DNA from 3 places in the Pseudomonas sp. TE31087 genome. Region 1 is predicted to be linked to each of the others. Evidence: riboswitches for the same ligand, from Rfam matches in the RefSeq annotation. Region 1 holds a riboswitch; each other region holds the start of a gene.
The links. Region 1 has a riboswitch for cobalamin ahead of ACZ899_RS04480 (TonB-dependent receptor plug domain-containing protein). Riboswitches for the same ligand answer to the same signal wherever they lie in the genome.
Positions count from the first base shown of each region.

Region 2: another riboswitch for cobalamin. It lies ahead of cobO (cob(I)yrinic acid a,c-diamide adenosyltransferase); the one in region 1 lies ahead of ACZ899_RS04480 (TonB-dependent receptor plug domain-containing protein).
Region 3: another riboswitch for cobalamin. It lies ahead of ACZ899_RS08755 (ABC transporter substrate-binding protein); the one in region 1 lies ahead of ACZ899_RS04480 (TonB-dependent receptor plug domain-containing protein).

Region 1 is NZ_JBXVNN010000001.1:991,113-1,000,948, reverse strand. Features, by position in the region: partial or broken gene ACZ899_RS04500 (HD domain-containing phosphohydrolase) at 1-1,347, opposite strand, end outside; gene ACZ899_RS04495 (8-oxoguanine deaminase) at 2,055-3,413, shown strand; gene ACZ899_RS04490 (ABC transporter substrate-binding protein) at 3,476-4,399, opposite strand; gene ACZ899_RS04485 ((2Fe-2S) ferredoxin domain-containing protein) at 4,392-5,120, opposite strand; gene ACZ899_RS04480 (TonB-dependent receptor plug domain-containing protein) at 5,132-7,087, opposite strand; cobalamin riboswitch at 7,177-7,380, opposite strand; gene ACZ899_RS04475 (DUF2946 family protein) at 7,685-8,074, shown strand; partial or broken gene ACZ899_RS04470 (TonB-dependent receptor) at 8,145-9,836, shown strand, end outside.
Region 2 is NZ_JBXVNN010000001.1:2,791,865-2,801,700, reverse strand. Features, by position in the region: gene ACZ899_RS12585 (hypothetical protein) at 1-484, opposite strand, end outside; cobalamin riboswitch at 639-857, shown strand; gene cobO (cob(I)yrinic acid a,c-diamide adenosyltransferase) at 971-1,582, shown strand; gene ACZ899_RS12575 (cobyrinic acid a,c-diamide synthase CobB) at 1,579-2,874, shown strand; gene bluB (5,6-dimethylbenzimidazole synthase) at 2,871-3,521, shown strand; gene cbiB (adenosylcobinamide-phosphate synthase CbiB) at 3,518-4,426, shown strand; gene cobD (threonine-phosphate decarboxylase CobD) at 4,419-5,411, shown strand; gene ACZ899_RS12555 (cobyric acid synthase) at 5,408-6,862, shown strand; gene cobU (bifunctional adenosylcobinamide kinase/adenosylcobinamide-phosphate guanylyltransferase) at 6,864-7,385, shown strand; gene cobT (nicotinate-nucleotide--dimethylbenzimidazole phosphoribosyltransferase) at 7,382-8,437, shown strand; gene cobC (alpha-ribazole phosphatase family protein) at 8,434-9,003, shown strand; gene ACZ899_RS12535 (adenosylcobinamide-GDP ribazoletransferase) at 9,005-9,739, shown strand.
Region 3 is NZ_JBXVNN010000001.1:1,947,006-1,956,841, reverse strand. Features, by position in the region: gene ACZ899_RS08790 (sensor domain-containing diguanylate cyclase) at 1-1,007, opposite strand, end outside; gene ACZ899_RS08785 (hypothetical protein) at 1,238-1,717, opposite strand; gene ACZ899_RS08780 (hypothetical protein) at 1,776-1,931, opposite strand; gene ACZ899_RS08775 (GFA family protein) at 2,099-2,470, shown strand; gene ACZ899_RS08770 (bleomycin resistance protein) at 2,694-3,128, shown strand; gene ACZ899_RS08765 (ABC transporter ATP-binding protein) at 3,679-4,464, opposite strand; gene ACZ899_RS08760 (FecCD family ABC transporter permease) at 4,461-5,477, opposite strand; gene ACZ899_RS08755 (ABC transporter substrate-binding protein) at 5,474-6,487, opposite strand; cobalamin riboswitch at 6,602-6,799, opposite strand; gene ACZ899_RS08750 (acetyltransferase domain-containing protein) at 6,827-7,996, opposite strand; gene ACZ899_RS08745 (MFS transporter) at 8,073-8,972, shown strand; gene ACZ899_RS08740 (PAAR domain-containing protein) at 9,098-9,355, opposite strand; gene ACZ899_RS08735 (DUF6708 domain-containing protein) at 9,352-9,836, opposite strand, start outside.

The sequences.
Region 1 (9,836 bases):
CGCGCCGGCACTGGCGCTGGCAGCCGCCACCAGGTGGTTGAGCACGCCGTCGAGCATGCGCTCGAGCTGGGTCTCGCGGCTGAGCGTGAGGGTGATCGCCTGGAAGTTGCGGATGGTGCCGGACATGCGGCTGAGCACCCGGCTCAGTTCACGCACCTCCGACACCCGCGAGAGCACACCCACCTCACGGCTGAAATCAAAACCAGCCAGGCCCTGCACCTGCTCCGTAAGCCGGCGCAACGGGCGGCCGATGCGCCGGCCGAGCAAGCCACCGAGCAACAGCAACACCGCCGCCAGCGCGCCGGCCCAGAGCAGTTGCTCGAACAACACCTGGCGCGCGCCGGCCAGCAGCTCGTGGGCCGGCACGGCAATCAGCACCTGCAGGTCCTGCCCGGCCACGGTGGTCAGCGGCACGCGCATGCCATACCAGGTCTGCCCTTCAACCTGATACGGCTGTGGCCGGGTACCCTGGAGGGTATCAGCATGGATCCGTGCGAGGCTGGCAATGCCCAGTTCATCGATGCGCGACAGGCGCACGCCCTCGCCTTCGCGGACGATGACCCGCTGCAGGTCCGGATAGGCCACCACGCTGCCCTGGTCATCGACCACGGCGATCTCGGTGCCAGCCGTCATGCGCAGGTCGCGGCTCTCGCTGGCCAGGTCGGTGACCGAGACGTCCATGCCGATCACTGCCGCGCCATCGACGCTACGCTGGGCCATGGTCAGGCCGATCTCGCGGGTGGTGAAGAACACATAAGGGCGGGTAAGCACGGTGGTGGCTTGCGCAGAGGCTTCGACGAACCAGGGGCGCTGACGCGGATCGTAGCGGTAGTCCGGCTTGGGCTGGTGCAGCAGCAGGGTCATCGCCTGGTCGTAGAAACGCCATTCGCCATGCAACGCACCGTCTTCGCCCAGGCTGACGGTCTGCACCAGGAACATCGTGCCCGGCGGTGCCGCGAAGCGCTGCAACAACTGTGGATCGCGCAGGCGGCGGACCAGCAGGAACTCGCCATTGGGGTAGCCGAGGTAGGCGGCGCTGAGCATGCGATTGGCACGCAGGCTCTCGACCAGTTGCGGCAGGCGCTCCAGGTGCTGCGCCATTGTGCCCGCAGCGGTATCGAAGGCCAGCAGGCGGATGCTGCTCTGCACCGAATCGACCAGGCGTCGGGCGCGCTCGTCGATGGTCCGGCCGATCTGCTGGGCGGCATCGCCGGCGGCGGCCACCAGGGTCTGGCGCACCCCCAGGTAGCCCTGCCAGGCCAGGGCCGCGCCCAGCGCCAGCATGCCCAGCATGATCGCCAGCGCCACCAGCCATTGCAGGGAGATACTCCGGCCACGGTTGTTCATGAACGCCTGCCCCGTGCAGACGCCAGCCTTGCCGCATGCCCCATCAACGCGCAGCCCATCCCAGGTACTCCCCGTGTGGCGATTTCCACAGTGTAATCAGCCCGCGCGAACCTGCCGGCCTGTGACAGTGGCTGGTAGCGAGACAGTCGCATACTGGCGCAACGACATCAATCACGCCCTGAATCATTGTGGGAGCAACTGTCTTGCTCAATTTTTAGAATCTGGCGCGATCCCCGTGGGAGCGGGCTTGCCCGCGAACACCGGCGCAGCCGGTGCCATACACCGCGCTGGATTCTTCGCGGCGGTGCGGCGGTCCGATAAACCCGCTCCCACAGGGTCAAGCTAAATCAAGTTTGTTCCATGAGAGTGGCCCGTCCCGCAGTCGTCAGAATTGCGGCGAAAAACTCGTATACAAAAAAAAGAAATTCTGTTTACACTGCCTCACGCCTACGACAACGGTCATCGCCGTTGCGTATTGCGACAGGCTCAAGCCATGCGACATCCGCTATCGCCCAACCTCTCCGGGCCCCCTTCTCGAATGCCGTGCGTCCTGAACGCCGCATCCGCCCTGCTGCCATCGACCCACACGCCCGATACGCCCTCGCCAGGGCCGATCCTGCGCGTGCGCGGTTCTGCTGCCGGGCTTCGCCACGGCGCCTGACGCTTCCCTACAATCAGAAAACACACCCCAAGCGGGAGGGACACCCATGCCCAAGACACTACTGGTCAAGAACGCCGAACTGCTGGTGACCATGGACGGCGAACGCCGCGAGATCAAGCGCGGCGGCCTCTATATCGAAGACAATGTGATCAAACAGGTCGGCCCCAGCGATACCCTGCCTCAGCACGCCGACGTGATCCTCGACATGACCGGCAAGGTGGTCATCCCGGGCCTGGTCAACACCCACCACCACATGTACCAGAGCCTCACCCGCGTGGTGCCGGCGGCCCAGGACGGCGAGCTGTTCAACTGGCTGACCAACCTCTACCCGATCTGGGCGCGGCTGACCCCGGAGATGATCTCGGTATCGACCCAGACGGCCATGGCCGAGCTGATCCTCTCGGGCTGCACCACCTCCAGCGACCACCTGTACATCTACCCCAACGGCTGCAAGCTCGACGACAGTATCCACGCCGCCGAGGAGATCGGCATGCGCTTCCACGCCGCGCGCGGCAGCATGAGCGTCGGCCGCAGCCAGGGCGGCCTGCCGCCCGATTCGGTGGTGGAGAAGGAAAGCGACATCCTCAAGGAGTCGCAGCGCCTGATCGAGGACTACCACGATGCCAGCCACGGCTCGATGCTGCGCGTGGTGGTGGCGCCCTGCTCGCCGTTCTCGGTCAGCCGCGACCTGATGCGCGAGGCGGCGGTGCTGGCCCGCCAGTATGGCGTGTCGCTGCACACCCACCTGGCCGAAAACGTCAACGATATCGCCTACAGCCGCGAGAAGTTCGGCATGACCCCGGCCGAGTACGCCGAGGACCTGGGCTGGGTCGGCCACGACGTCTGGCACGCCCACTGCGTGCAGCTCGACCAGCACGGCATCGAGCTGTTCGCCCGCACCGGCACCGGGGTCGCCCACTGCCCGTGCTCGAACATGCGCCTGGCCTCAGGCATCGCGCCGATCCGCAAGATGCGCGACCACGGCGTGCCGGTGGGCCTGGGGGTCGATGGTTCGGCGTCCAACGACGGCGCCAGCATGATCGGCGAGGTGCGCCAGGCGCTGTTGCTGCAACGGGTCGGCTTCGGACCGGATGCGATGACTGCCCGCGAGGCGCTGGAGATCGCCACCCTGGGCGGCGCCAAGGTGCTCAACCGCAACGATATCGGCGCCCTCGCCCCGGGCATGGTCGCCGACTTCGTCGCCTTCGACCTTGGCCATGTGGCCTATGCCGGCGCCCTGCACGACCCGTTGGCGGCGCTGGTGTTCTGCACCCCGACCCATGTCGACACCAGCGTGATCAACGGGCGTGTGGTGGTTCAGGGTGGGCGCATCACCACCGTCGACCTGCCGCGAGTACTGGAGCGTCACAACCAGCTGGCGCGTCAGCTGGTCCTCGGCGAGTAACACCCAGCCCATCGCGGGGCAAGCCCGCTCCCACGCCAAGCTCCGCGATCAGGGCTGGCCAGCTATGGGACAGCCACTTCCCTGAGCCGCCGCGCCAGTTCCAGGGCCACCCGCCCGCTGGCCGGCGTCGGCACCAGCTCGGTGAACGGGATATCGATCATGCGGTTCTCGCGCACCGCCCGCAGGCTCGAGAGCACCGGATCACGGGCCAGCAGCTGACGCTTGCGGCTGGCCGGCGACCACAGGGCGTCAGCCAGCAGGATCACATCGGGGTCGCTGCTCAGCAGCGCCTCGCGGTTGACCGTCACCCGGTACTGGTCAATCCCGCCGAGCACATTGCGCGCCCCGGCGGCGGCCAGCAATGGCGTGACGAAACCCCGCCCACCTTCGCTGTCCAGCCCCCGGACCTCGCTGTCGAGGTAGAACACCGACAGCGGCTTGCCGACAGGCGCGATCGCCCTGGCCCGCGCCAGGTCCGCCTCCATCGCCTCGATCAACGCCTGCGCCCTCGCCTGCCTGCCGAGCATTTCGCCAAGGAGGGTCAGGTCACGCCGGACATGGGCGTAGTAGTCCAGGGAATGGCCGGCACAGGCCGACTCGAGCAGGTAGGTGGCGATCCCGTTGCCGGCCAGCCGGGTTCGCGAGCTGACCCCATCGCCGAAGGCCGTGGCGAATCCGCCGACCACCAGGTCCGGCCTTTGCGCGTACAGCACCTCGCTGGCCGGATACTCCCGGGCGATCACCGGCACGCCCTGGTAGCGGCTCTGCTTGTAGGCGGCGCCGTTGTCGTCCAGGTAGGCCACACCGACCATCGACGGCCCGACGCCAAGGGCGAGCAGGAGGTCGGCCGCGTGCTGGTTGAGGGCGACGATACGTGCAGGCGTCGCCGCAGGCCGTTGCCAGTCTTGCCCGCAGTTGCGAAAGCGCTCGGCCAGGGCCGGTGTGCCACAGCACAGGGCCAGCGACAGCAACCAGGCTTTACGCATCGCATGTCCCTCCCTTGATCAGCAATCTTTCGGCGATCCTTCCGCCCTCTAGATGCGTTTTTACCAATTCCTCCACCTCCCGATCATCACGTACCCGATACCAGCAGCCGTCCGGGTGCACCGTCAGCACTGGCCCCAGGTTGCAGGGGAACTGGCAACCGGTACGGGTCAGCAGCACGCCGCCTGGCGTCTCGATCAAGTCACGCTCCAGCAGCTGGCGGCGCAAGCGTTTCCACAACGGCAAGGCACCGCGCCGCACGCAGCGTGGGCCGGTGCACAGGAACACCTGGCGGGCATGCTCGGGTATCCGCGACCAGTCCGGATCGCTGGCCACCGCGTTGACCTGGTCGCATGGCAGGTGACGGGCATGCTCGCCGACGCTGGCACACGCCGCCCGAGCATCCAGCCCGCGCCGACCCAGGGCCTGGGCCGTGATCCAGATACCGGCGCGACCTTGCGCCAGGCGCCCCAGCTCATCGCGCAGCCAGTCGAGGTAGGCGCTGTCCGAGGTGGGTTCCAGGTCCACTACCAGCAAGCGCTCAATGCCCAGGTCAAGGGCCTCGCGGATAACCACCCACAGCCCGTCGAAGCCCTCCAGGGTATCGACGATATCCCGGTCCGCCTCGCGGCCACGCAGGTCGCGAACCTCGGCGCCGAACGACTCGGCCACCGAGCCACTCGCCAGACCGGGGCCCACGAACAGCACACGCTGATAGTCCATGCTCACGCCCCTCAGAAGGTGTAGGTGTACCGCAGTTCGCTGGTGAACGGCCGCCCGAGGTTGTCGACATTGCTCGCCCGGCTGGTGACATAGTCGCGGTCGAACAGGTTCTCCACCAGCAGGCTCAGCCGGTGCTGGCGGGCGCCATCCAGGTAGCGATAGGCATCGGCATCGACCACCGAGTAATGGCCATAGTCGACGCCCTTGGAGCTGACCACGTCGCGAATGTAGCGAATGGCCCCTCCGGCACCCCACCTGCGGTCTGCCGATTCGTAGCCGAGCCGCGAGCGGGCGAAGAAACTCGGCACGTCGTTGATCGTCGCCCCGGTGCGCGACTCGGTGAGGTTACGGGTCATGTCGGCCTGCAGGCTCCATTGGTCGTCGAGCTGGATACGTGCATCGGCCTCGAAACCACGCATCTGCACCTGCCCCTGGCCATTCACCCACTGGCTGCCGTCCAGGGTGATCAGGTCGGTGATCTTGCGCCGGAACACGGTGACGCTGGCGCTGAACTCACGCGCCAGCAGCAGGCCGTGGTAGTCCAGGCCAAGCTCGGCATTGCGGCTCTTCTCGGGCTTGAGGTTGCGGTTGCCGATCTCGTCGCCAGGCTCGTTGACGAACAGCTGCTCGGCGTTGGGCAGCTTGTAGGCGCTGCCGTACTGGCCGCGCAGCTGCCAGTTGTCGTTCAGGTCGTACAGCGAGGTGAGCATGCCGACGGTGGCGCTGTCGCCGCCGCTCATGGCTTCGTGGCGCACGCCGAGGCTCGGGTGCCAGTTCGGCAGGGCCTCGATCCTGGGCCTCAATTGGACATACAGCGCATTGGCCTGGGCCTCGTTGTCGTCGATCAACAGCACGTCGTCCTGGCCCTTGAACCACTGGTTGTCGGAACCGAACACCAGCACATGGCCGCCGTCGAGCTCGGCCTTGCCCTCGGCCTGCACACCCCAGTCGGTGAAGCCCCAGTAGTCGTTGTGGTTGACCACGTTGCGGCTGCCGTCGGCGCGGTTGTTGATGCGGGTGTAGCGGGTGTCCCAGTCGTTGACATGGCCCTTGACGAAGTAGCTCAGGCGCTCGTTGAGGCGCTGCTCGAAGGTGGCGGTGGCGATCTGCTGCACGCGGTCGTTGGTGGTCTTGTAGTTGTTCACCGGCCGGGCGAAATCGAGGTTGGCGTCGGTGTACTGGTAGAACAGCTCCAGCCGCGTATCGTCGCCGAAGGCCTGGATCGCCTTGCCGCCGAAGGTGGTTACCTCGTAGCCGCGTTTCTTGTCGCTGACGTTGCCGCTGTAGTCACGGTTGCGAAACGGTTGGTAGCCGTCGGAGACGTTGTGACTGACATAGGCCAGCAGCCCCAGGTCGCCGAAACCATTGCTGAAGATCCGCTCGACGCGGGCGTCCTTGCTGTTGCCGGCGAAGCTGTCCAGGCCCAGGTTGACCTCCCCCGAAGCCTCGCGGCGCTGCGGGCTGCGGGTGACGATATTGATCACCCCCGCCACCGCCTGGGTGCCGAACAACAGGCTCTGGCCGCCCTTGAGCACCTCGATGCGCTCCACCGCGTTGGCCGGCAGGGTGTCCAGGTACAGGCCACCGTACAGGCGGTTGTTCAGGCGCACGCCGTCGAGCAGGATCAAGGTGTCGTCGTTGCGCCCGCCCAGCAGCGAGTAGGTGCCGTAGTCGAACGGGCCGTTCTTCGGCGCGACGTAGAAGCCGGGGATGAACATCTGCATCACCCGGGTGATGTCGGCGCCGGGGCCGGCGCGCTCGATCTGCTCGCGGCTGACGATCTCGACCTTGCTGCCGTACTGGGCCATGGCGGCGACCGTGGTCGACTCCACCGAGGGCGCGGCGACGATCTGCTGGTCGAGGATCAGAGGGGTGTTTTCGGCCAGTGCCAGGGGGCTGGCCAGGCAGCCCAGAAGCAGGGTCCGGGCCTTGGGGGAGAAACGTCGGGAGTGAATCACAGCAATCATGCTCTTCTCGAAAGTGACTTTCGCAGAAGCACGCAGGAGCAGGGATCGCGCACAGCCAATACCGGCCCATGCCCGCCCACCGCAGGAGTTTGCCTACCACATTCCAGGCCGGTCTCCGGGCTCGCAAGACAAGACACCTTCACCTTCCCATGGCGCATTAGCCACAGTGGTCTGTCGAAGGCATCACTTGCATACCGTTGCGGGGGCAGCACCGGACTGGCGCGAAGCGCGTACCGGTTTCCCGTTTCACCCCATGCGCGGCGGCATGGGACACCTGAAATCGGTCGGCATCTGAACACCTGGGGCCGAGAGGCGTCAAGCCAGCCAGGTGAATCGATTCGAATGTTTTTTATCGGCCAAGCACTCTAGTGTCCTGTCTCGGAAATAAGCTGTTCACTTTTGGCGGCGTCTTGGGCGCCCGGCCTGCGTTGCCACTCCTCGCCATAGCCCTGCTATGACTCGTCGCGGCGCCTTGGCCGAACACCCAAGCCACTCGCCAAAAGAGAACGTATTTCCGAGACAGGACACTAGGCAGATGTTTCAAACGCTGTAGAATCCGCACGCCGAACCTATTCTCATTCCCTTCGAGCTTTGCCGATGAAGCTGGCCCGCCACACACAATCGCAAGTCGCCTGGGTGCTGTATTTCAGCATCCTGTTCGGCTCGTTGCTGTGCGCCATGGGCCATGGACAGATGGCGGGCTTGCGCCTGGCCGGCCTGGATGACGCCGCCTGGTGCGCGGCCGACAGCAGCGGCGTGTTCAAGGGCGACCAGGACATCAGCGACCCGGTGCTGCCCGCCGGCGGCGACTGCGTGATCGCCAGCCTGTTCAGCGCCACCCTGCTGGCGGTGTTCTTCGGCCTGCTGGCCTTGCTCGCCGGGGAGTCGAGCAAACCCTTACCCAGGCAACCCGCGCCACCCCTGCCCAAGCAGCGCTGGCCACTGGTCAATCCGCGCGCCTCTCCTGCTTCGCTTCTCGCGTTCTGACATCGCCACGCCCTGCGCTGCCTGATCGGCAGCGGGCGTGCGCTCACCGATTTCAGCCAGGAAGCCTTGCATGTTTCGCATGACCACTTTGGCGCTGCTCGTTGGCAGCGCAACCTGCGCCTGGGCGCAGGATGACACCCTGACCCTGCCCGCCAGCAACGTCACGGCCACCGCCGACCACCCCAAAGAAGCCACCACCCTGGACCTTGACCGGCCTATCGAAAGCGGCTCGCGACTGAACCTCAGCGCCCGCGAGAACCCCGCCTCGGTCAGCGTCGCCGACCGCAAGACCATGGAACGCATCGGCGCGCGCAACTTCCAGGACGCCGCCAACGCCCTGCCCGGGGTCAACGCTTCGGCACCGCCCGGCTGGGGCGGCTACGTGTCGTACCGCGGCTTCAACGGTGCCCAGGTCAGCCAGCTGTTCAATGGCATCAACCTGCAGTACGGCGCTGCCGGGCGACCGGTCGGGGCGTGGATCTACGACCGCGTCGAACTGCTCGGCGGCCCCTCGTCGTTCCTCAACGGCAGCGGCGCCGTCGGCGGCAGCTTGAACATGATCACCAAGCTGGCCAACCGCGACGAGGATACCTTCGAAGGCCGCGTCAGCTATGGCCGCTACGACACGATGGAGACCTCGGTCGGCTTCAACAAGGCGCTCAACAGCGGCGACGGCCCACGCCACTACGCCCGACTCGACTACAGCCGCACCAGCACCAATGGCTACATCGACCGCCAGGAGAACGGGGCCGGCAACCTGGCCTTCTCGCTGCTCAGCGACATCAACGACCAGTTGTCGCACACCCTGGCCATCGAGTACCTGGAAGAAAAAGAGGACAGCCCGTACTGGGGCACGCCGGTGCTGCAACCGGCGGTCGGCACCCTGCATATCGACAAGCACAATCGCTTCAACAACTACAACGTCGAGGACGGCCGCTACGAGCAGCGCACGCGCTGGCTGCGCTCGATCACCGACTATCGCATCGACGACAGCAACCAGCTGCGCAACACCTTCTACCACTACAACGGCCAGCGCGATTACCGCAACCTCGAGGTGTACCGCTACAACGCCGGCAACACTGCCATCGACCGCTCCGGCGGCTACCGCCAGCGCCACGACCAGGAGGTCAACGGCAACCGCGTCGAGCTGACCCACCAGGGCCAGCTGTTCGGCCTGGCCAGCGACTGGGCGTTCGGCGTGGACTACAACCGCAACCAGCAGACCAACTACCCACTATCCAAGGGTGCTTTCGACCGCATCGACCCGAACGGCTTCCAACCCGATCACTTCCTCGACATCCCCGGCATGGACGCGCCGCGGGCCAAAGGCCGCAGCACCAACACCGACACCACCGCGGGCTTCGTCGAAAACCGCACCCGCCTGACCGGACCAGCTGTCGCTGATCACCGCGCTGCGCTACGACCATATCGACTTCGACGTGGTCGACCACGTGACCCGGGCCAAGCTGGACCGGCGCTGGGACGCCTTCACCGGCCGCCTGGGCCTGGTCTACGAGCTGACGCCCAATGTCAGCCTGTACACCCAGTACAGCACCTCGGCCGAGCCGCCGGGAGGCTCGCTCACCGGCGCCTCGATCAGCCAGGTCGGCGACTTCGACCTGAGCACCGGCCGCCAGGTGGAAGTGGGCAGCAAGTTCGACTTCCTCGATGGGCGCGGCTCGGCCACTGCAGCGGCCTATCGCATCGTGCGCAAGAACATCTCGGTGCCCTCCTCGACCGTGCCCAACACCACCGAGCAGGC
Region 2 (9,836 bases), 1.8 Mb from region 1:
CGCAGGCCGTGTGCTTTTGCAGGTCGTCCACCAGGTCCTGCAATTCCTCGGGGCTGGCATGCTGGCCGGCCTTCCACGGGGTGACGAACAACGCCCCGGCCTTGAGCTGGCTGCCATAGGCTATCGGCTTGGCCAGGGCGGCGGTTTCCTGCAGGGCCGCCGTCAGGTCGAGGCGGGCGATACGCGGCCAGCGCTGGCCGGCGTGCAGGTACAGCGACTCCTCGGCGCTGCTGATCGACAGGTCGCAGCGCCCATCGCGCTCGCCCTCGTCGCGCTGCTTCTTGCTCATGTGCCGTTCCAACGCCACCAGCTCACCCTGCCAGGCGGCCGCGGCGAGCAGGCCGACGTTGGCGGCGGTGCCGTGCCAGTAGGGTGCCTCGTTGTCGCCCTGCAGCTGGTTGAAGCGGTCGATGCAGTCGACCCAGCGTTCCAGGGCCGGGCGCAGGAACTCCAGGCGCGGGTTGTTGATGATCAGGCCTTGCATGCTGCGCTCTCCTTGTCATTGTGATCGAGGTCAGCCGATAAAGTGGTGGCTATGTGATATCACTGCTTTGAGTGTGGCACAAGCTGGCGGATCGGCCATTGATCCAGGCCAGATCGGCCCTCGTTCGATTGACGCTCCCGATTCAACCCTCTAACCTTCGCGGCGTGTTTCAGGTGCCCTGCGAGCCGCGGTTCGGCAGGGTGAAACTGGGAAGCCGGTGGGCGCCAGCAGGCGCGAGCCCGGCGCTGCCCCCGCAACGGTAGATGAGTCGACGGTTACGCAAGGCCACTGGATTTCCAAGTCCGGGAAGGCGCGTGGCCAGGGCCTGCGCCCGCTCATGAGCCCGGAGACCGGCCTGTCACTGCCAAACGGCATCACGGAGGGTGATGCGCGGTGCGATGTGGCCGTTGCCATGCCCCCTGCGCGCTCCTCGTCTGCCTGCCTTTTATCTGTCGCCGCCGCCGCGACAGCCTGCGGAGACCCCTGATGAGCGAATCCATCGAACGCGACGAACGTCACCTGGCGCGCATGCAGCGCAAGAAGGCGATCATCGACGAGCGCATCGCCAATTCCCCCAACGAATGCGGCCTGCTGCTGGTGCTGACCGGCAATGGCAAGGGCAAGAGCAGCTCGGCCTTCGGCATGCTCGCCCGCGCCCTGGGCCACGGCATGCAATGCGGCGTGGTGCAGTTCATCAAGGGCCGCAACAGTACCGGCGAGGAGCTGTTCTTCCGTCGTTTCCCCGAGCAGGTGCGCTACCACGTGATGGGCGAGGGCTTTACCTGGGAAACCCAGGACCGTCAGCGTGACATCGCCGCCGCCGAAGCCGCCTGGGCGGTGTCGCGGCAGTTGCTGCAGGACCCGTCGATCCAGTTCGTCGTGCTCGATGAGCTGAATATCGCCCTCAAACATGGCTACCTGGACCTCGATCAGGTGCTTTCGGATATCCAGGCCCGTCCACCGATGCAGCATGTGATCGTCACCGGTCGCGCCGCCAAGCCGGAAATGATCGAACTGGCCGACACCGTCACCGAGATGGGCATGCTCAAGCACGCCTTCCAGGCAGGTATCCGCGCGCAGAAGGGCGTCGAACTGTGAGTGAGTCGCGCCAGTGTCCCGCCGTGCTGATCGCGGCCCCGGCCTCGGGCCAAGGCAAGACCACGGTCACCGCCGCCCTGGCTCGCCTGCACCGCAACCTCGGGCGTAAGGTGCGGGTGTTCAAGTGCGGGCCTGACTTTCTCGATCCGATGATCCTGGAGCGCGCCAGCGGCGCGCCGGTCTACCAGCTCGACCTGTGGATGATTGGCGCCGAGGAAAGTCGTCGCCTGTTGTGGGAAGCGGCGGGCGAGGCCGACCTGATCCTGATCGAAGGCGTGATGGGCCTGTTCGACGGTACCCCGTCAAGCGCCGACCTGGCACGCCACTTCGGCGTGCCGGTGCTGGCGGTGATCGACGGCACGGCCATGGCCCAGACCTTCGGCGCCCTGGCCCTGGGCCTGGCGCGCTACCAGCCCGACCTGCCGTTCGCCGGGGTGCTGGCCAACCGGGTCGGCAGCCTGCGCCATGCGCAACTGCTCGAAGGCAGCCTGACCGAAGGCCTGCGCTGGTACGGCGGGTTGTCCCGCGAGCGCGGCATCGAGCTGCCCAGCCGCCACCTCGGCCTGGTCCAGGCCAGCGAGTTGAACGATCTGGATGCTCGACTGGACGCTGCCGCCGAAGCGCTCGGTGCCAGCTGCGATGCCGCGTTGCCGCCACCGGTCAGTTTTGCCGGGCCTGAGCCGGTGAGCGTGACCTCGTCGCTGACCGGGGTGCGCATCGGCGTGGCCCGCGACGAAGCCTTTGCGTTCACCTACGGTGCCAACCTCGACCTGCTGCGCGGCCTCGGTGCGCAGCTGGAGTTCTTCTCGCCGGTGCATGATCGCGAGCTTCCCGTGGTGGACAGCCTCTACCTGCCCGGCGGCTACCCTGAGCTGCATCACCAGGCCCTGGCCGCCAACGCGCCGATGCTGGAGGCGATCCGCGCCCATCATGCCGCCGGCAAGCCGCTGCTGGCCGAGTGCGGTGGCATGCTCTACCTGCTCGACGCACTGACCGACGTGGCGGGCGAGCGCGCCGCGCTGCTGGGCCTGCTGCCGGGCGAGGCAACCATGCAGAAGCGCCTGGCGGCCCTGGCCCTGCAGGCGGTCGAACTGCCTGAAGGCACCCTGCGTGGCCACACCTACCACCATTCGCTGACCAGCACCGAGCTGGCGCCGATCGCCCGTGGCCTGAGCCCCAACGGTGGGCGGGGCAACGAGGCGGTCTATCGCCTGGGGCGCCTGACCGCCTCCTACGTGCACTTCTATTTCCCCTCCAACCCCGATGCGGCGGCGGCGCTGCTGCGACCATGAGCCGACACGCCTACAGCGAAGCCGAACGCCAGGCCATCTACCGGGCCATTGGCGAACGCCGCGACATGCGCCATTTCGCCGGGGGCGAGGTGGCCCCCGAGTTGCTCGGGCGCCTGCTCGCCGCCGCCCATCAGGCACCCAGCGTGGGCCTGATGCAGCCGTGGCGCTTCATCCGTATCAGCCAGCGTGCATTGCGCGAGCGGATCCAGGCGCTGGTGGAGCAGGAGCGGGTACGCACCGCCGAGGCCCTGGGCGAGCGCTCCGATGAATTCATGAAGCTCAAGGTCGAAGGCATCAACGACTGCGCCGAAGTGCTGGTGGCGGCGTTGATGGACAAGCGCGAGGCGCACGTCTTCGGTCGCCGCACCTTGCCCGAGATGGACCTGGCCTCGCTGGCCTGCGCCATCCAGAACCTGTGGCTGGCGGCGCGTGCCGAAGGGCTGGGCATGGGCTGGGTGTCGCTGTTCGACCCCCAGGCCCTGGCCGAGCTGCTGGGCATGCCCGCCGGCGCCAAGCCCATGGCGGTGCTGTGCCTGGGGCCGGTGACCGAGTTCTATCCGGCACCGATGCTGGTACTGGAAGACTGGGCCGAGCAACGACCGTTGAGCGAGATGCTGTACGAAAACCATTGGGGAGAGCGTCCATGAGCGTGGCCTTGCTGACCGTGGCGGGCGTGGCCCTGGATGCGCTGCTGGGCGAGCCGCGTCGACGTCATCCGCTGGTGGGTTTCGGCAACTTCGCCTCGCGCCTGGAACAACGCTTCAACGCCGGCGGGCGCGGCTGGCGCAGCCATGGCGTTACCGCGTGGTTCCTGGCCGTGGTGCCGCTGACTCTGCTGGCGCTGATCCTGTCGTGGCTACCGTATATCGACTGGCTGGTGGATGTGCTGGCGCTGTACTGCGCCCTGGGCCTGCGCAGCCTGGGCGAGCATGTGCTGCCGGTGGCCCAGGCGCTGCGCCAGGGCGACCTGGCCGAGGCGCGGCGGCGCGTCGGTTACCTGGTCAGCCGCGAGACCCGCGAGCTGGACGAGCCCGCCGTGGCCCGGGCGGCTACCGAGTCGGTGTTGGAGAACGGCAGCGACGCGGTGTTCGCCGCGCTGTTCTGGTTCGTCGTGGCCGGCGCGCCGGGGGTGGTGCTGTATCGCCTGAGCAATACCCTGGACGCGATGTGGGGCTATCGTAACGAGCGCTTCGAGCGCTTTGGCTGGTGCGCGGCGCGCATCGACGATGGCCTGAACTATATTCCCGCCAGGCTGGTGGCGCTGACCTATGCGCTGCTGGGCAAGACCCGCCTGGCCCTGGCCTGCTGGCGCAGCCAGGCGCCGCTGTGGGACAGCCCGAACGCCGGCCCGGTGATGGCGGCGGGGGCCGGTGCGTTGGGCGTGGAGCTGGGCGGCCCGGCGGTGTATCACGGCGAGTTGCACGAACGGCCGCGCCTGGGTGAAGGGTCAATGGCCGACGCCGATGCCATCGAGCGCGGCTGGAGCCTGGTGCAGCGCGGCGTGTGGCTGTGGGTGCTGTTGATCTGCGTGGGAGCCTATCTGAATGCTTGAACACGGTGGCCGCCTGCTGCGGGCGGTGAAACAGTACGCCATCCCTCGGGAGCAGTGGCTCGACCTGTCCAGCGGTATCGCGCCATGGCCTTACCCGATACCGCCGATTCCGCTGGAGGCCTGGGCCCGCCTGCCGGAGACCGAGGATGGCCTGGAGGCGGCGGCGCGGCAGTACTACGGCGCGCAGCCGTTGCTGGCGGTGGCCGGTTCCCAGGCGGCGATCCAGGCCTTGCCGTACTTGCGCCCGGTCGGGCGGGTCGGGGTCCTGTCGCCGTGCTATGCCGAGCATCCGCATGCCTGGGCACGGGCAGGGCACACGCTGGTCGAACTGGACGAGACCGAGGTCGAGGACGTGCTCGACAGCCTCGACGTGCTGGTGCTGGTCAACCCCAACAACCCCACTGGCCGCCGGGTGACCCGCGAACGCCTGCTGGCCTGGCATACGCGCCTGGCCGAGCGCGGTAGCTGGCTGCTGGTGGACGAAGCCTTCATGGACAACACGCCCGAACACAGTGTGGTCGATCAGGCTGGGCAACCGGGCTTGATCGTGTTGCGCTCGTTCGGCAAGTTCTTCGGCCTGGCCGGCGTGCGGCTGGGGTTTGTCGTCGCCCAGGTGGATGTGCTGCGACGCCTGGCCGAGGCACTCGGGCCCTGGACCGTCAGCGGCCCGACCCGTGTGCTGGGGCAGGCGTGTTTTGCCGACGACGCGGCGCACCAGGCACAAATTGCCCGTTGCGCCCAGGCCAGCCAGCGTATGGCCACCTTGCTTGATGGTGCAGGCCTGCCACCCAGCGGTGGCTGCGACCTGTTCCAGTACGTGCGTGATGAGCGTGCCGCGCACCTGCATGAATTTCTCGCCCGCCGTGGCATCCTGGTGCGCTTGTTCGAGCAGCCGCCCGCGCTGCGTTTCGGCCTGCCTGCCACGGCGGCGGACGAACAACGTCTGGCCCAGGCCCTGGCGGACTACCAGAAGGAATCGGCATGACCACCCTCATGGTGCAAGGCACCACCTCCGATGCCGGCAAGAGCACGCTGGTCACCGCCCTGTGCCGCTGGCTGCTGCGCCAGGGCGTTGCCGTGGTGCCGTTCAAGCCGCAGAACATGGCCCTCAACAGCGCCGTGACCGCCGACGGCGGCGAGATCGGCCGCGCCCAGGCGGTGCAGGCCCAGGCCTGCCGGCTGGCGCCGCACACCGACATGAACCCGGTGCTGCTCAAGCCCAACAGCGATACTGGTGCCCAGGTGATCGTCCATGGCCGCGCGGTGACCAGCATGAACGCCGTCGCCTACCACGACTACAAGGCCATCGCCATGCAGGCGGTGCTGGCGTCCCACGAGCGCCTGAGCGCAGCCTATCCGGTAGTGATGGTCGAAGGTGCCGGCTCCCCGGCGGAGATCAACCTGCGGGCCGGCGACATCGCCAACATGGGCTTCGCCGAGGCGGTCGACTGCCCGGTGATCCTGGTGGCCGATATCAACCGGGGCGGCGTGTTCGCCCACCTGGTCGGCACCCTGGAGCTGCTGTCGGCAAGCGAACAGGCGCGGGTCAAGGGCTTTGTCATCAACCGTTTCCGTGGCGACATCGCCTTGCTGCAACCGGGCCTGGACTGGCTGGAGCAGCGCACCGGCAAGCCAGTGCTGGGGGTGCTGCCCTATGTCACCGACCTGCACCTGGAGGCCGAGGACGGTATCGATACCCGCCAGGGGACGAAGGGCGAGCGCGTGCTCAAGGTGATCGTCCCGGTGCTGCCGCGGATCAGCAACCACACCGACTTCGACCCGCTGCGCCTGCATCCGCAGGTGGACCTGCAGTTCATCGGCCCGGGCCAGCCGATCCCGCCCGCCGACCTGATCATCCTGCCAGGCTCCAAGAGCGTGCGCGGCGACCTGGCGCAACTGCGCGAGCGTGGCTGGGACACCGCCATCGCCCGGCACCTGCGCTACGGCGGCAAGCTCATCGGCATTTGCGGCGGCCTGCAGATGCTCGGCGAGCAGGTGCATGACCCACTGGGCCTGGAAGGGCCCGCCGGCTCCAGCGCGGGCCTCGGCCTGCTGGCCTACAGCACCGTGCTGGAGGCCGAGAAGCAACTGCGCAATGTCACAGGCACGCTGTACCTCGAACAGAGCCCGGTGTCGGGTTACGAGATCCATGCCGGTGTCACTCAGGGGCCGGCGCTGGAGCGTCCGGCGGTGCAACTGGCCGATGGCCGTGCCGACGGCGCCATAAGCGCCGACGGACAGATCCTCGCCACCTACCTGCATGGCCTGTTCGAGGGCAGCCAGTCGTGCGCCGCGCTGCTGCGCTGGGCAGGTTTGGCCGATGTGCAGCCCATCGACTACGAGGCCCTGCGCGAACGCGATATCGAGCGCCTGGCCGACCTGGTCGAGCAGCACCTGGACACCGCGCGCCTGCGCCAACTGTGTGGAGTCGTCTGACATGCGCAACCTGATCCTCGGCGGCGCCCGTTCGGGCAAGAGCCGCCTGGCCGAGCAACTGGCCGAGGCCAGCGGCCTGTCGGTGACCTACATCGCCACCAGCCGGCCGCTGGATGGCGAGATGAATGAACGCGTGCGCCTGCACCGCGAGCGCCGTCCGGCCCATTGGGGGCTGGTGGAGGAGCCCGTGGCGCTGGCTGATGTGCTGCGTGCCGAAGCCGCCGAAGGACGCTGTCTGCTGGTGGACTGCCTGACCCTGTGGCTGACCAACCTGCTGATGCTCGAGGATGACCTGCGCTTGGCGCAGGAGCGCGACGCACTGCTCGAGTGCCTGGCGCAGTTGCCGGGCACTGTCATCCTGGTCAGCAACGAAACCGGCCTGGGCGTGGTGCCCATGGGTGAACTGACCCGTCGCTACGTCGACCTGGCGGGCACGCTGCACCAGGCTGTGGCCGAACGCTGCCAGCGCGTGGTGTTGACCGTGGCCGGCCTCCCTCTCATGCTCAAAGGACCTGCCCTATGACCCAGATGTGGTGGCGTGATGCCTGCCAACCCCTCGACACCGCCGCCATGGACCAGGCCCGCGCCCGTCAGCAGCAACTGACCAAGCCGGCCGGCTCCCTCGGCCAGCTCGAAGACCTTGCAATCCGCCTGGCCGGCCTGCAAGGGCGCGAGCGTCCCAGCCTGGAACGCATCGCCATCACGGTCTTTGCCGGTGACCATGGCGTGGTGGAGGAGGGCATCTCCGCCTATCCACAGGCGGTGACCGGGCAGATGCTGCGCAACTTCGTCGGCGGTGGCGCGGCGATCAGCGTGCTGGCGCGCCAACTGGATGCTCAACTGGAGGTGGTCGACCTCGGTACCATCGACCCGACCCTGCAACTGCCCGGTGTCCATCACCTGAACCTCGGGCCCGGCACCGCCAACTTCGCCCGTCAGCCGGCGATGACCGACGCGCAACTGGCTGCGGCGTTGCAGGCCGGTCGCGACAGCGCCTTGCGCGCACTCGATAACGGCGCCCAGCTGTTTATCGGCGGCGAAATGGGCATCGGCAACACCACCGCAGCGGCGGCGCTGGCCAGTACGTTGCTGGGCTGCCCGGCGCGTGAGCTGAGCGGGCCGGGCACCGGCCTGGACAGCGCCGGCGTGCGGCACAAGGCCGAAGTGATCGAACGTGCCCTGGTGCTGCACGGCCTGCGCGCCGACCAGCCGCTGCAGGCGCTGGCCTGTGTCGGCGGCTTCGAGATCGCCGCCCTGGCCGGTGCCTACCTGGCGTGCGCCCAGCATGGCGTGGCAGTGCTGGTCGATGGCTTCATCTGCAGTGTCGCCGCCCTGGTGGCGGTACGCCTCAATCCACAGTGCCTGCCGTGGTTGCTGTTCGCCCACCAGGGCGCCGAGCCGGGGCACAAGGCCCTGCTGGCGGCCTTGGAGGCCGAGCCGCTGCTGGTCCTGGGGCTGCGCCTGGGCGAGGGCAGCGGCGCGGCGCTGGCGGTGCCGCTGATCCGCCTGGCCTGCGCCCTGCACGGACAGATGGCGACCTTCGCCGAGGCGGCGGTGGCGGATCGCCCGGCATGATCCTCGAACTGCTGCGCCATGGCGAGACGGAACTGGGTGGCGGCTTGCGCGGCAGCCTCGACGACGCCCTGACCGAGACTGGCTGGGCGCAGATGCGCCAGGCTGTCGCCGAGGCCGGCCCTTGGGATGTGCTGGTCAGTTCGCCGTTGCAGCGCTGTGCGGCGTTCGCCGATGAGCTGGGTGCGCGCCTGAACTTGCCGGTGCTGCGCGAGGCCGGTGTGCGCGAGCTGCACTTCGGCGAGTGGGAAGGGCAAAGCGCCGCGCAGATCATGCAGGTTGACGCCGATGCCCTGGGGCAGTTCTGGAATGACCCGTATGCGTTCACCCCGCCGGGCGGCGAGCCGGTGCTGGCCTTTGCCGAACGGGTGCTGGCGGCGGTCGAGGGCATGCGCCGTGCGTACGCAGGCAAGCGCGTGCTGATGGTCACCCATGGCGGGGTGATGCGTCTTCTCCTGGCGCGGGCACGTGGCTTGCCGCGTGAGCAATTGCTTCAGGTCGAGGTCGGGCATGGCATGCTGGCTCGCCTGATGCTGGAGAACGACGGCCAGATGCGCGAGGTGGGTTGAGATGCTGCCGTTCTGGATCGCCCTGCAGTTCCTCAGTAGCTTGCCGGTACGCTTGCCGGGCATGCCGGAGCCTCGCGAGATGGGGCGTTCGCTGCTGTGCTATCCGCTGGTGGGGCTGCTGTTCGGCCTGTTGTTGTGGCTGGCCAGCCATCTGCTGCAAGGCACCGCGGCGCCCTTGCACGCGGCCTTGCTGCTGGCGCTGTGGGTGCTGCTCAGCGGCGCGCTGCACCTGGACGGCCTGGCCGACAGCGCCGACGCGTGGCTGGGGGGCTTCGGCGATCGCGAGCGCACCTTGCAGATCATGAAGGACCCGCGCAGCGGGCCGATTGCCGTGGTCACGCTGGTGCTGGTATTGCTGCTGAAGTTCTGCGCGCTGTGGGTGCTGGTCGAGCGGGGAGCGGGGGGGCTGCTGGTGCTGGCGCCGGTGGTGGGAAGGGCGGCGATGCTTGGGCTGTTTCTCGGCACGCCTTACGTGCGTGCGGGTGGGTTGGGTGCGGCCCTGGCCGAACACCTGCCCCGGCGCGGCGCGATCTGGGTATTGTTGGTTTCTGCGCTGGCCGGACTGGCGCTGGGAGGCTGGGCGGTGCTGTGGCCACTGCTGGCGGCGTTGGTGGTATTCGTGTGGCTGCGTAAGCTGATGTGCCGTCGCTTGGGTGGAACCACAGGGGACACGGCCGGGGCGCTGTTGGAACTACTGGAATTGACGGTGGTGGTTACTCTGGCACTACGCGCATAGCTTCAGGCCGACACGTTCCCTTGTAGGAGCGGCCTTGCCGAGGCGTCGGACCGGTCGGAAAGGGCCGCAAAGCGGCCCCGGCGATATCAGCTTGAAG
Region 3 (9,836 bases), 960 kb from region 1:
CCGATACGTTCCTGCAGCAGGTTGACGCCGAACAGCAGTGCGCGCTTGAGCTCGGCGGCCTCGGCGTACCAGGCGCGGACCTGATGGATGCGTTCGGTGGTCTGTTGCTGACCCATGCCCCGGGCAACGTGGGTCAACTGTCGCAGCGGGTGGGCGATGACCTGTGTCAGCCAGTACAACAGCAGGCAGCCGAGCAGGGCCAGTGGCGCGGAGATGGCAACCACATTGAGGACCAGTTGGCGCAGCGGGGCTACGGTGTGGCGCAGTGGCTGCTGGGTGACGATGGTCCAGCCGGCGCTGGGCACCGTGGCGAAGCCGGCCAGCATCTCGACGCCCTGGCTGTTGACCAGGCGCCGGGTGCCATGGTCGAGGTTCGGCAGGTCGTCGAGCAACGCGTTGTCGCCGACCAGGGTGCCGACCCGTTTGCTGTCAGGGTGAAACAGCAGCCGGCGGTTGCGATCGACCACATAGAGGTACGAGCCGTTCTGGTAGAAGTGCGTGCCCAGCAGGCTGTTGAGCAGGTTGCGCTCGCGCAGGTAGAGGCTGCCGCCTATGTAGCCGTGGTAGTGGCCGCTGGCGTCGAAGATCGGTTGCGAGAGCACCACGAGCAGGTTGTCGGCCGCCGACAGGAAAGGTGTGGAGACCAGCGTGCGGTGTTCGCGCAGTGCTTGCTGGGCGCCGGGTGAAGTCGCCTGGCTGCCGGCCAGGTGCTGCAGCGAGGCGGGCGAGAGCGAACGCACGGTCCCCTGGGCATCGACCCGCAAGGTGGAATTGAACAGGTTGCCCTGCTGTTGCAGGCGGTCGATCTCATCCTGCACCAGGCTGTCGTCGTTCGGGTGCAGGCCACTTTGCCGGGCGCTGTAGGCCAGTTGCTGCAGGGCACTGACCAAGGTGGTTTCGGTCACGGCCGCCAGCTTGGCGGCATAGGCTCGGTTGGCCTCCAGGGCGCTGTCGATCAGCAGTTGCCGTTGTACCCGGTAGCTGGCGAAGTAGCTGGCCAGCAGCATGACCAGGGCCGTGGTGGCGCACAGGGCGAGTATGAGGGTGCGCAGGTCGGGGCGCGGTCCGTGCGGGGTGAAATATCGCAATCCTTGGCCTCGTCGGATACAGCGGAAAACGCACCTTACGCGCTTGGCGCAAGGTGGACCATGCTTGTGCGCAATTGCAGGATTGGAGGACAAGGGGAGCTCCGGTTTCCCACAAAGCTCTCGGAATTATCCTCCCTTGTTATCCAGGGTCAGGGCGCAGTCTGCTCCAGCGCCTGCAGGTCATCCTCGACCTGTTGCATGCGCTCCTGCACCAGGGCCTGGACCTTGGCGTCGCTGGCGCTTTCACGCATCAGCGTGGTGAGCTTCTCGCTCAGGCGCTTGCCTTCCTCGCTCTGGCCAAGCTCCCTGGCCTTGGCCGGGTCGCGGGTGGCCTGAACGATGAGGTCGAACTCGGCATCGCTGAAGTGCTCCTCGCTGTACAGCCTGAACAGGTCCTGGCGCTGGTCGTCGACGGTCAGGTGCTTGCGCAGCACGTCCTTGATCTTGTCCTCGGGCACCTGCGCATGGGTCATGGCCAACAGGCCTGCCATGCGCTCGATGTTGTGGTCGTAGGCTTCCTGCAGGGGCAGGTTGGCGAGGATCTTTTCCTCGCGGCTGGGTTTCTGGTCGCAGGCGGCGAGGGCGCCGAGCAGCAACACGGGCAGCAGTAGACGAGACAGGCGGGGCATGGTGGGGCCTTGGGCACGGTAAGGCCTGGGAGTGTACTGCAAACCCGTGGTGGTGGAATCAGCGTTGCAGCGGATTGCGCAGGCGCACCCAGAGAATCGCCGGCAGGGCCATCAGCAGCCATTTCAGGTAGCGGTTGACTTCGTAGTGTTCGCAGGCAACGCCGATGAGGGTGCAGACCACCACCACGGCCACGAACTGGATCATTCTTTCCATCAGCAGGTTTCCATCATTGCAGGGGCCGGAAGGGCCGCGGGGCGCACTGTAGCAGGCGACGCAGGCAGGGCAGATCGGCATGCCACACGGCGTAACACTTTTGCACCACTGGTAGGCGCGAGGTTGGCTATTGTGCGGCAATCCCGGCAGCCAAGGAAGGTAACCCCATGACCCGCTACAAAGGTGGCTGCCTGTGCGGCCGTATCCGGTTCTCCGCCAGCGGCGAGCCGCGTTTTCCGCATACCTGCTCGTGCGGGCAGTGCCAGCGACATTCCGGCAGCCTGACCCTGTGCTGGGTGGAGTTCGACAAGGCAGCGGTCGCCTGGACCGGGGAGGGTGGATTGCCTGCGCTGTACCGCTCGTCCGAGGGCTCCTGCCGTGCGTTCTGTGCCACCTGCGGCAGTTCCCTCGGGGCCATTGACGATGCGCCGACGGTGGCCTTGCTGCTGGGCTGCTTCGATGCCAAGGGCGACCAGGCCCTGCGGCCGAGTTCGCATTCGTTTCGGGCTTGTCGGCCGCGTTGGTGGAGGGTGGGGTGAAGGTTGGGGATTGGGGGGAGGCTGACAGGTGTTCGGCGAGGGCCTTGCAGCGCCTGTGAGATCGAGCGCCGCCCGCGCGACGCATCGCGGGACAAGCCCGCTCCTACATCTATTGCAACGTGCCGAACCTGTTGGGCCATGGTTGCCCGCCTTGGCGCACGACTTGAGATTGAGTAAGGGATATCATGTGCGCCACTTTCCCATGCCGCTCAAGGACGATTGCATGCTGCAGCGCAACAAGATGGTGCCCGAACTGATCGTCAGTGACCTCGATCGCAGTCTGGATTTCTGGGTTTCGTTGTTGGGGTTCGAGATTGCCTATCAGCGCCCGGAGCAGCGCTTTGCCTACCTTGACCTGCAGGGCGCGCAGGTCATGCTCGAGCAGTTCGACGCCGAGGATCACTGGCTTACCGGGCCCCTGGAAAAACCCTTGGGGCGGGGGATCAACCTGCAGATCGACGTCGCGGCGGTCGCGCCGCTGGTCGAGCGGCTCGAGCGCCATCGCTGGCCGTTGTTCCAGGCGTGCGAGGACGTCTGGTATCACGCCGATGCGGTCGAGGTGGGGCTGCGTCAGTTTCTGGTACAGGATCCGGATGGTTATCTGCTGAGGCTGGCGCAACGGATGGGCGAGCGTCCGGCACAGTCGAATCTGCGGTAGAGTCCGCGTCCTGTTCATCTGCGCTGTCGCGCAGGAAGCAGCCTTACCAGCATTACCAACGTGGGAGCGGGCTTGCCCCGCGATCACCGGCGCTCCACGGTCTTGGGACCAGTCCTTTCAAGGTTTGGACGCGGGTGGTTATTGACTGCATTAGGGCTACTAGGTGCTTGCCACGAGCTTTGCAGCGCCTATGAGATCGAGCGCCGCCCGCGCGGCGCATCGCGGGACAAGCCCGCTCCTACATCTGTTTCGGGCCAGTCAGTCCTGTGCCATTACCTGGTCCGCCCTGTTGGTACGACGCGGTTTCAGCGTGGGCATCACTGCCGCCCCGCACGACTTGAGGCATGAGCCAAGGCGGACAGCGATAACCTCACAGGAGTGACTGGCCCGAAACAGATGTAGGAGCGGCCTTGCGTCGCGATGCGCCGCGCGGGCGGCGCTCGATCTCATAGGCGCTGCAAGGGGCGCGGCGAGCACCTGGTGGCCTTGATACAATCAATAACCCCGCCTCCAAAGACCTTTATAGGGCTGTAAAGCCCCCCCAGCCGTTTCAGGCACGAAACCGCAGCACCCGCGCCCCATCATACGGATCGACCAGGTAATGAGCCTGAACCCCAAACGTCCCCAATAACCGCTCCGGCGTCAGCACCATTTCAGGCTTCCCCAAGGCCACCAACCGCCCTTGATCCAGGACAGCCAACCGGTCACAGGTCAACGCCTGGTTCAGATCATGCAAGGCCACCAGGGTAGTCACCGGCAACGCCTGCACCTGCCGCAACAGGCTCAACTGATGCTGGATATCAAGATGATTGGTCGGCTCGTCCAGCAGCAGCACCTGCGGCCGCTGGGCCAGGGCCCGGGCGATGTGCACGCGCTGGCGTTCGCCGCCGGACAGCTCGCCCCACAGGCGCCGACGCAGGTGGCCGGCATCGGCGTCGGCCAGCGCCTGCTCGACGATCGCACGGTCATCCGCGCCGAACGGCGCCAGGGCCGACAACCACGGCGTGCGGCCGAGGGCCACGGCGTCATACACACTGATGGCGTCCAGGGTGTCGGCCTGCTGTTCGACCAGTGCCAGGCTTTGCGCAACCCGGCGACGCGGCATGCGCTCCAGCGCCTCGCCCAGCAAACGCACGCTGCCACTGCTGGGCGTGCGCAGGCCGGCGAGCAGCTTGAGCAGGGTGGACTTGCCCGAGCCGTTGGGGCCGACCACGCCGAGGGTCTCGCCGGGCATCACGCTCAGGTCGATTCCCTGCAGCACGTCGCGGTCGCCCAGGCGCAGGCTTAGGCCCTCGCAGGCAAGCGGGGCGTGGGCGATGGCGGTCATCACGGTCATGGACGCCCCCGGCGGCTGACCAGGATCAACGCGAACACCGGCGCGCCGATCAAGGCGGTGACCACGCCCACCGGGATCACCTGGCCGGCAATCAGCGTGCGCGAGAGGATGTCGGCGACGATCAGGAACAACGCGCCGCCCAGGGCGCTGGCCGGCAGCAGGCGGCTGTGCCCGGGGCCGAGCAGCAGGCGCAGGGCGTGGGGGATGACCAGGCCGACGAAGCCGATGGCGCCGACGATCGAGACCATCACCGCGGTCACCAGCGCTGTGCAGCTGATCAGCAACCATTGCGTGCGCCGCACCGGCACGCCCAGCGAGGCCGCCGAGTCGGCGCCGAAGGTGAAGGCGTCCAGCGCCCGGCGGTGCCACAGGCACACCGCCAGCCCGACCAGGGCCACTGGCAGCGCCAGCCACACCGCCGGCCAGCGCACGCCGCTGAGATTGCCCAGCAGCCAGAACAGGATGCCCCGGGCCTGTTCGGCGGTTGCCGACTTGGTGATCAGAAAGGCCGTCAGCGCGTTGAATAGCTGCGAGCCGGCGATGCCGGCGAGGATTACCTGGGCGTTGTCGTGGCGACTGCCGCTGGCCCGCGACAGCACCAGCACCAGGGCGAACGCGGCCAGCGCGCCGAGGAAGGCGCCGGCCGACAGCGACAGCACCGCGCCACCGAGGCCGAACAGACCCACCGCCACGGCGCCGGTCGAGGCGCCCGCCGACAGGCCCAACAGGTACGGCTCGGCCAGCGGATTGCGCAGCAGCGCCTGGAGGATCACCCCGCAGGTCGCCAGCCCCGCGCCGCAGGCGGCGGCCACCAGGGTGCGCGGCAGGCGGTAGTTCCAGACGATGCCGGCGTCGATCGGGTCGAGCGCATGACCGGCCTGCCACAACTGGTTGGCCAGCACCTGCCAGACCACCTCGGCGCTGATCCGCGTCTCGCCGATGGCGATCCCGGCGAGCATGGCCAGGCACAGGGCGAGCAGCGCGAAGGCACTGATGGGCAACAGACGGCTCATGGTTGTGGCGCTTTACCGCTGGCAAAGGCGCTGGACAGCACCTCCAGGCCACGGAACAGGCGGATGCCGGCCTGCATGGCGTCGGCGTCGAGGACGATGATCCGGCCTTGCTTGACCGCGTCCATGTTGCGGGTCACCGGGTCGTTGCGCAGGAACTCGAGCTTTTTCCGGTAGTCGTCGGCGGGGTAGCGGCGGCGGTCCATGCGGGCGACGATCAGCCAGGTGGGGTTGGCCCTGGCCAGGGTCTCCCAGCCCACCGCTGGCCATTCTTCGCTGGACTCCACCACGTTGCGCACGCCAAGGGTCTGCAGCATGAAGTCGGCCACGCCCTGGCGACCGGCGACGTAAGGGTCGACCTTGAGGTCGGCGCTGGAGAACCAGAACAGCGCGCTGGTGTGGCTCAGGTCCTGGCCGGCCAGGCGTTGCCGGGCCTGGTCCAGCTGGCCCTTGAGCTCGGCATTGAGGCGTTCGCCGCGATCCTGCACGTCGAAGATCTCGGCCAGTTGGCTGACGCTTTTGTAGATGGTGTCGATCCTGAACGGCTGCAGGCGGGTACCGTCGGCGCCCACCAGGTTGTCCTTGCCTTCGCAGTCCGAGGGCAGCAGGTAGGTGGGAATGCCCAGTTCCGCGAACTGTTCGCGGGTGCCGACCGCGCCCTGGGCGCCGACCATCCATTCGAACTGCGCCGTCACCAGCTGCGGGCGCTTGCCGACCACCGCCTCGAAGCCCGGTTCGTTGTCGGCCAGGCGCTCGACCTTGTCGTTCTGCGCCTTGAACTCGGGCAGCACGTTGTTGAACCACAGCGAAGTACCCGCCAGCCGCTCGCCCAGGCCCAGGGCATAGAGCAGCTCGGTGCCGGCCTGGCCGATGGTCACCGCGCGCTGCGGGGCCTGGGCGAAGGTCTGCGGCAGGCCGCAGTTGTCGACGGTCAGCGGGTAGCGGGTGGCGTCGGCGTGGGCCAGGCCCGCCAGTGACAGGCCGGCGAGCAGGGTGGCGAGGCGGTGCGGCATGGTGGGGCGATCTCCTGTCGGGTGGTACACGGAATGGCCCACGGACAGGCATCGCCAGGCGTCGTGCGGCAAGCACGCGGCCAGGGGCGGATGACCATCCCGGACACCCCGCCGGTTGGTGAATGCGTGCCGGCAGGTCTCCTGACTGGTGCGTCCTGGCCGGCGCCGGCCTTCCCGGGTCGGCAGACCCAGTGGCATCGATGGCGCAGGCTCGGCACCTACAGTTGCGGGGGCAGTTCCCTTTGGCCCGCCCTCGGCGCGCCCGGGATTCCCTTTTGATTCCGTGTGGAAACCGGCGGGCGGCATGGTAGACCATCGGGCCATCGGCTGAAAACGCTTTTACAGGTACTTGAGCCAGGCGATGTCGCGCCGCCGCGCCTTGAGCCGGGCGAAGCCGCGCACCGGCAGGTACTGGGCGATCGCCAGCAGTACCGCGACCAGCCACACCGCGCCGATGCCGTCGAAGCCGAAATGGCTGCCCTGGTTCAGGCCGAACAGCGCCACGCAGGCCACATACAGCAGCTTGAGCACATACAGGTGCAGCAGGTAGAAGAACATCGGCGCTGCGCCGAACACCGCCAGCGGGCCGATCCAGCGGGCCTCGCCGGCACGCTCGAACGCGCGCAGCAGCAACAGGCCGACGCCCAGGGTCAAGGCCAGGAACAGCAGCGACGGAGGGTACTTGGTGATGTTGAAGAAGCTCATCAGCGTTTGCCCGACGCTGGGGTAGAAGGCCCACGGCGCCTCGCCGTAGCCGTTGAGCAGGCGCAAGACGACAAAGCCGAGCAGCAGCATCACGCCGCCCAGCAGCAGGCGCTGCTGGCGCTCGCCGGCGTCGCTGGCGCGGCTGAACCAGGGGCCGAGCCCATAGCCCAGGGCGATCACGCCGACCCACGGCAACACCGGGTAGGAGGTACGCAGGCGCAGGCTGTCGGACAGCTCCAGCCAGTTGCGCTCGTGCAGGATCGCCCAGGGTACATGCAGCGCCGAGTGCGCCGCGAAATGCAGGCCATCGAGCAGGTTGTGGCCGGCGACGATCAGCGCGCCCAGGGCGAGCAGCAGCGGGCGTGGCAGCCACACCAGCAGCGACAGGGCGATCATGCTCAGGCCGATGGCCCAGATCACCTGCAGGTAGATCACGCCCGGCGGCAACTGGAAGGTCCAGGCGAAGTTGACCAGGGTGAGCTCCAGTAGCACCAGGAACAGGCCGCGCTTGAACAGGAACGCCGCTACATCGCCCCGGCCCTGGTGCTTTTCGCCGTAGAGCCAGGCCGACAGCCCGGTGAGCAGCACGAACACTGGCGCGCACAGGTGCGCCAGGGTGCGGCTGACGAACAGGCTGGGGTCGGTGGCGTCGATCGCGTCGATGGTCATCGGGTCGCTGACCTGGCGGTGCAGGAAGAAGGTTTCGCGTACGTGGTCCAGCAGCATGAACAGGATCACCAGGCCGCGCAGGGCGTCGATGCTGTGCAGGCGTTGGCTGGGGAGGGCGGTCGGGAGGCTGGTCATCGAGGCGGGTCGCAGGCAGGGATAGCATTCAAATGAAATGTTATTTTATTTCATTTGTCTGTGCCTGGATACAGGCATGCACTGGCGTTCAGCCTGGATCAGCCCTGAATCAGCGGCCCCAGCCGCTCGGCCAGGGCCTGGACCATCGCGCTCACCTTGGGCAGATGCCCGCGGTTGCGGCGCCAGGGGGCTGTTTATCTCCATCCTGCTGCTGTTCGCCGCCTTCAATGCTCTGTCGGCGCTGGCGCCGAACGTCTGGGTACTGGCCCTGGCGCGGTTCCTTTCCGCGCTGGCCCTGCCGGTGTACTGGGGCACCGCCAGCGAAAGCGCCGGGCTGTGCCTGCTGGTGGCGCTGCTGATGTGGGCCTGGCTGCCGCCTCTGCCGAAGGTCCCGGCCCGCGTCGCAGGGGAGCGGCAGACGGTGATTCTCAAGGACCGTCGTTTCATCGCCCATGTGCTGCTTTCGGCGCTGGTGTTCACCGCCATGTTCACTGCCTATACCTACCTGGCCGAGATCCTCGAACAGCTTGCCGCCGTGCCGGCCAACGCGGTCGGTTGGTGGCTGATGGGCTTTGGCCTGGTGGGCATGCTCGGCAACCCCCTGGCCGGACGGTTCGTCGATCGCAGCCCGCTGCGGGCCACGCTGCTGCTGTTGGCGATGCTGGCCTTGGGCATGGGCCTGGTCACCCCGGTGATCGGCAACCCGCTGCTGTTGGTGGGCGCCCTGGCACTGTGGGGCATCGACTACACGGCGCTGTTCCCGGTGTGTCAGGTGCGGGTGATGCGGGCCGGCGCCAAGGCCCAGGCCCTGGCCGGGACCCTCAACGTGTCGGCGGCCAACGCGGGCATCGCCGCCGGTGCCGCGCTGGGGGGCGCGGCGATCCAGGGGCTTGGTCTGGCTGCGTTGGGTTATGTGGCTTGTGGGTTTGCGGTGCTGGCGTTGGTGGCCACGTTGGTACTGCAACGGAGCGAGTGAGGCCTGTTCCACCCTCTGGCACAGATGCCTTTGCCCTCCACGTGGGGAGGGTAAGGGTGGCAATGGCCGACAGGTTGTCCTTGAACCGGCCAGCCCGATCGGCGGTTTCGCTCTGATCGGTTTTCTTAGTCGAGAAGCCACCCCGAGTCCCCCTCGACAAGCGTGCCGCCATGACTGGTGCGATCGCCCTGGCGTGCAACGCGCTTGCCATCGATGAGAAAGTGCGCGGCCCCTGTCTCGATCAGCGCCCCACAACTGATACGATCCCCAATCCGGGCAACGGGTTTACCATTGAACTGGTAGGTTTCGCTGCCGGTTTCCACCACACCCGCGCCATGCAGTGGACACTCGTGCAGGTGGCCTAAAAGTACGACCGGTTTCACGTGTGTTCTCCTGCGGCAGGGCCGGTACGTGACTCACGGTCTATCGCTTCAGGCCATTGCACCCTGGGGGCCAGTCGGCGAATGGGGGTGAGTTCGAAGTCATTGTCCCAATTGCGGGGTGGGCGAACAAAGGTGGGAAGTGCGTCTGGGCCCTGTTGCATGAAAAGTCTGATGATCTCCCAGTATCGCTTTCCATCCTCGATGCTATGGGTGAAGAAAAGACGGTCGATGATTTCGTCGGTGCCTGGCTTGCGGACTGCAATAAGGACGTTCTCGACGAGTCCGCCATTGCCCATGGGAGCGTAGACACTACAGACTTCGGCGATAAGGTCTTTCCAATCGTAGGCTACGGGTCGTACCCCCCATTTCTTTCGGCTGAATATGTAGAAGCGATCAAATCGATATTCATAAAAATAAACTTTTTGCCTGAGTCGATTGAAGCGGATTGGTTCGTTGCGTGGGAGTTCTATGTCTAAGCGCA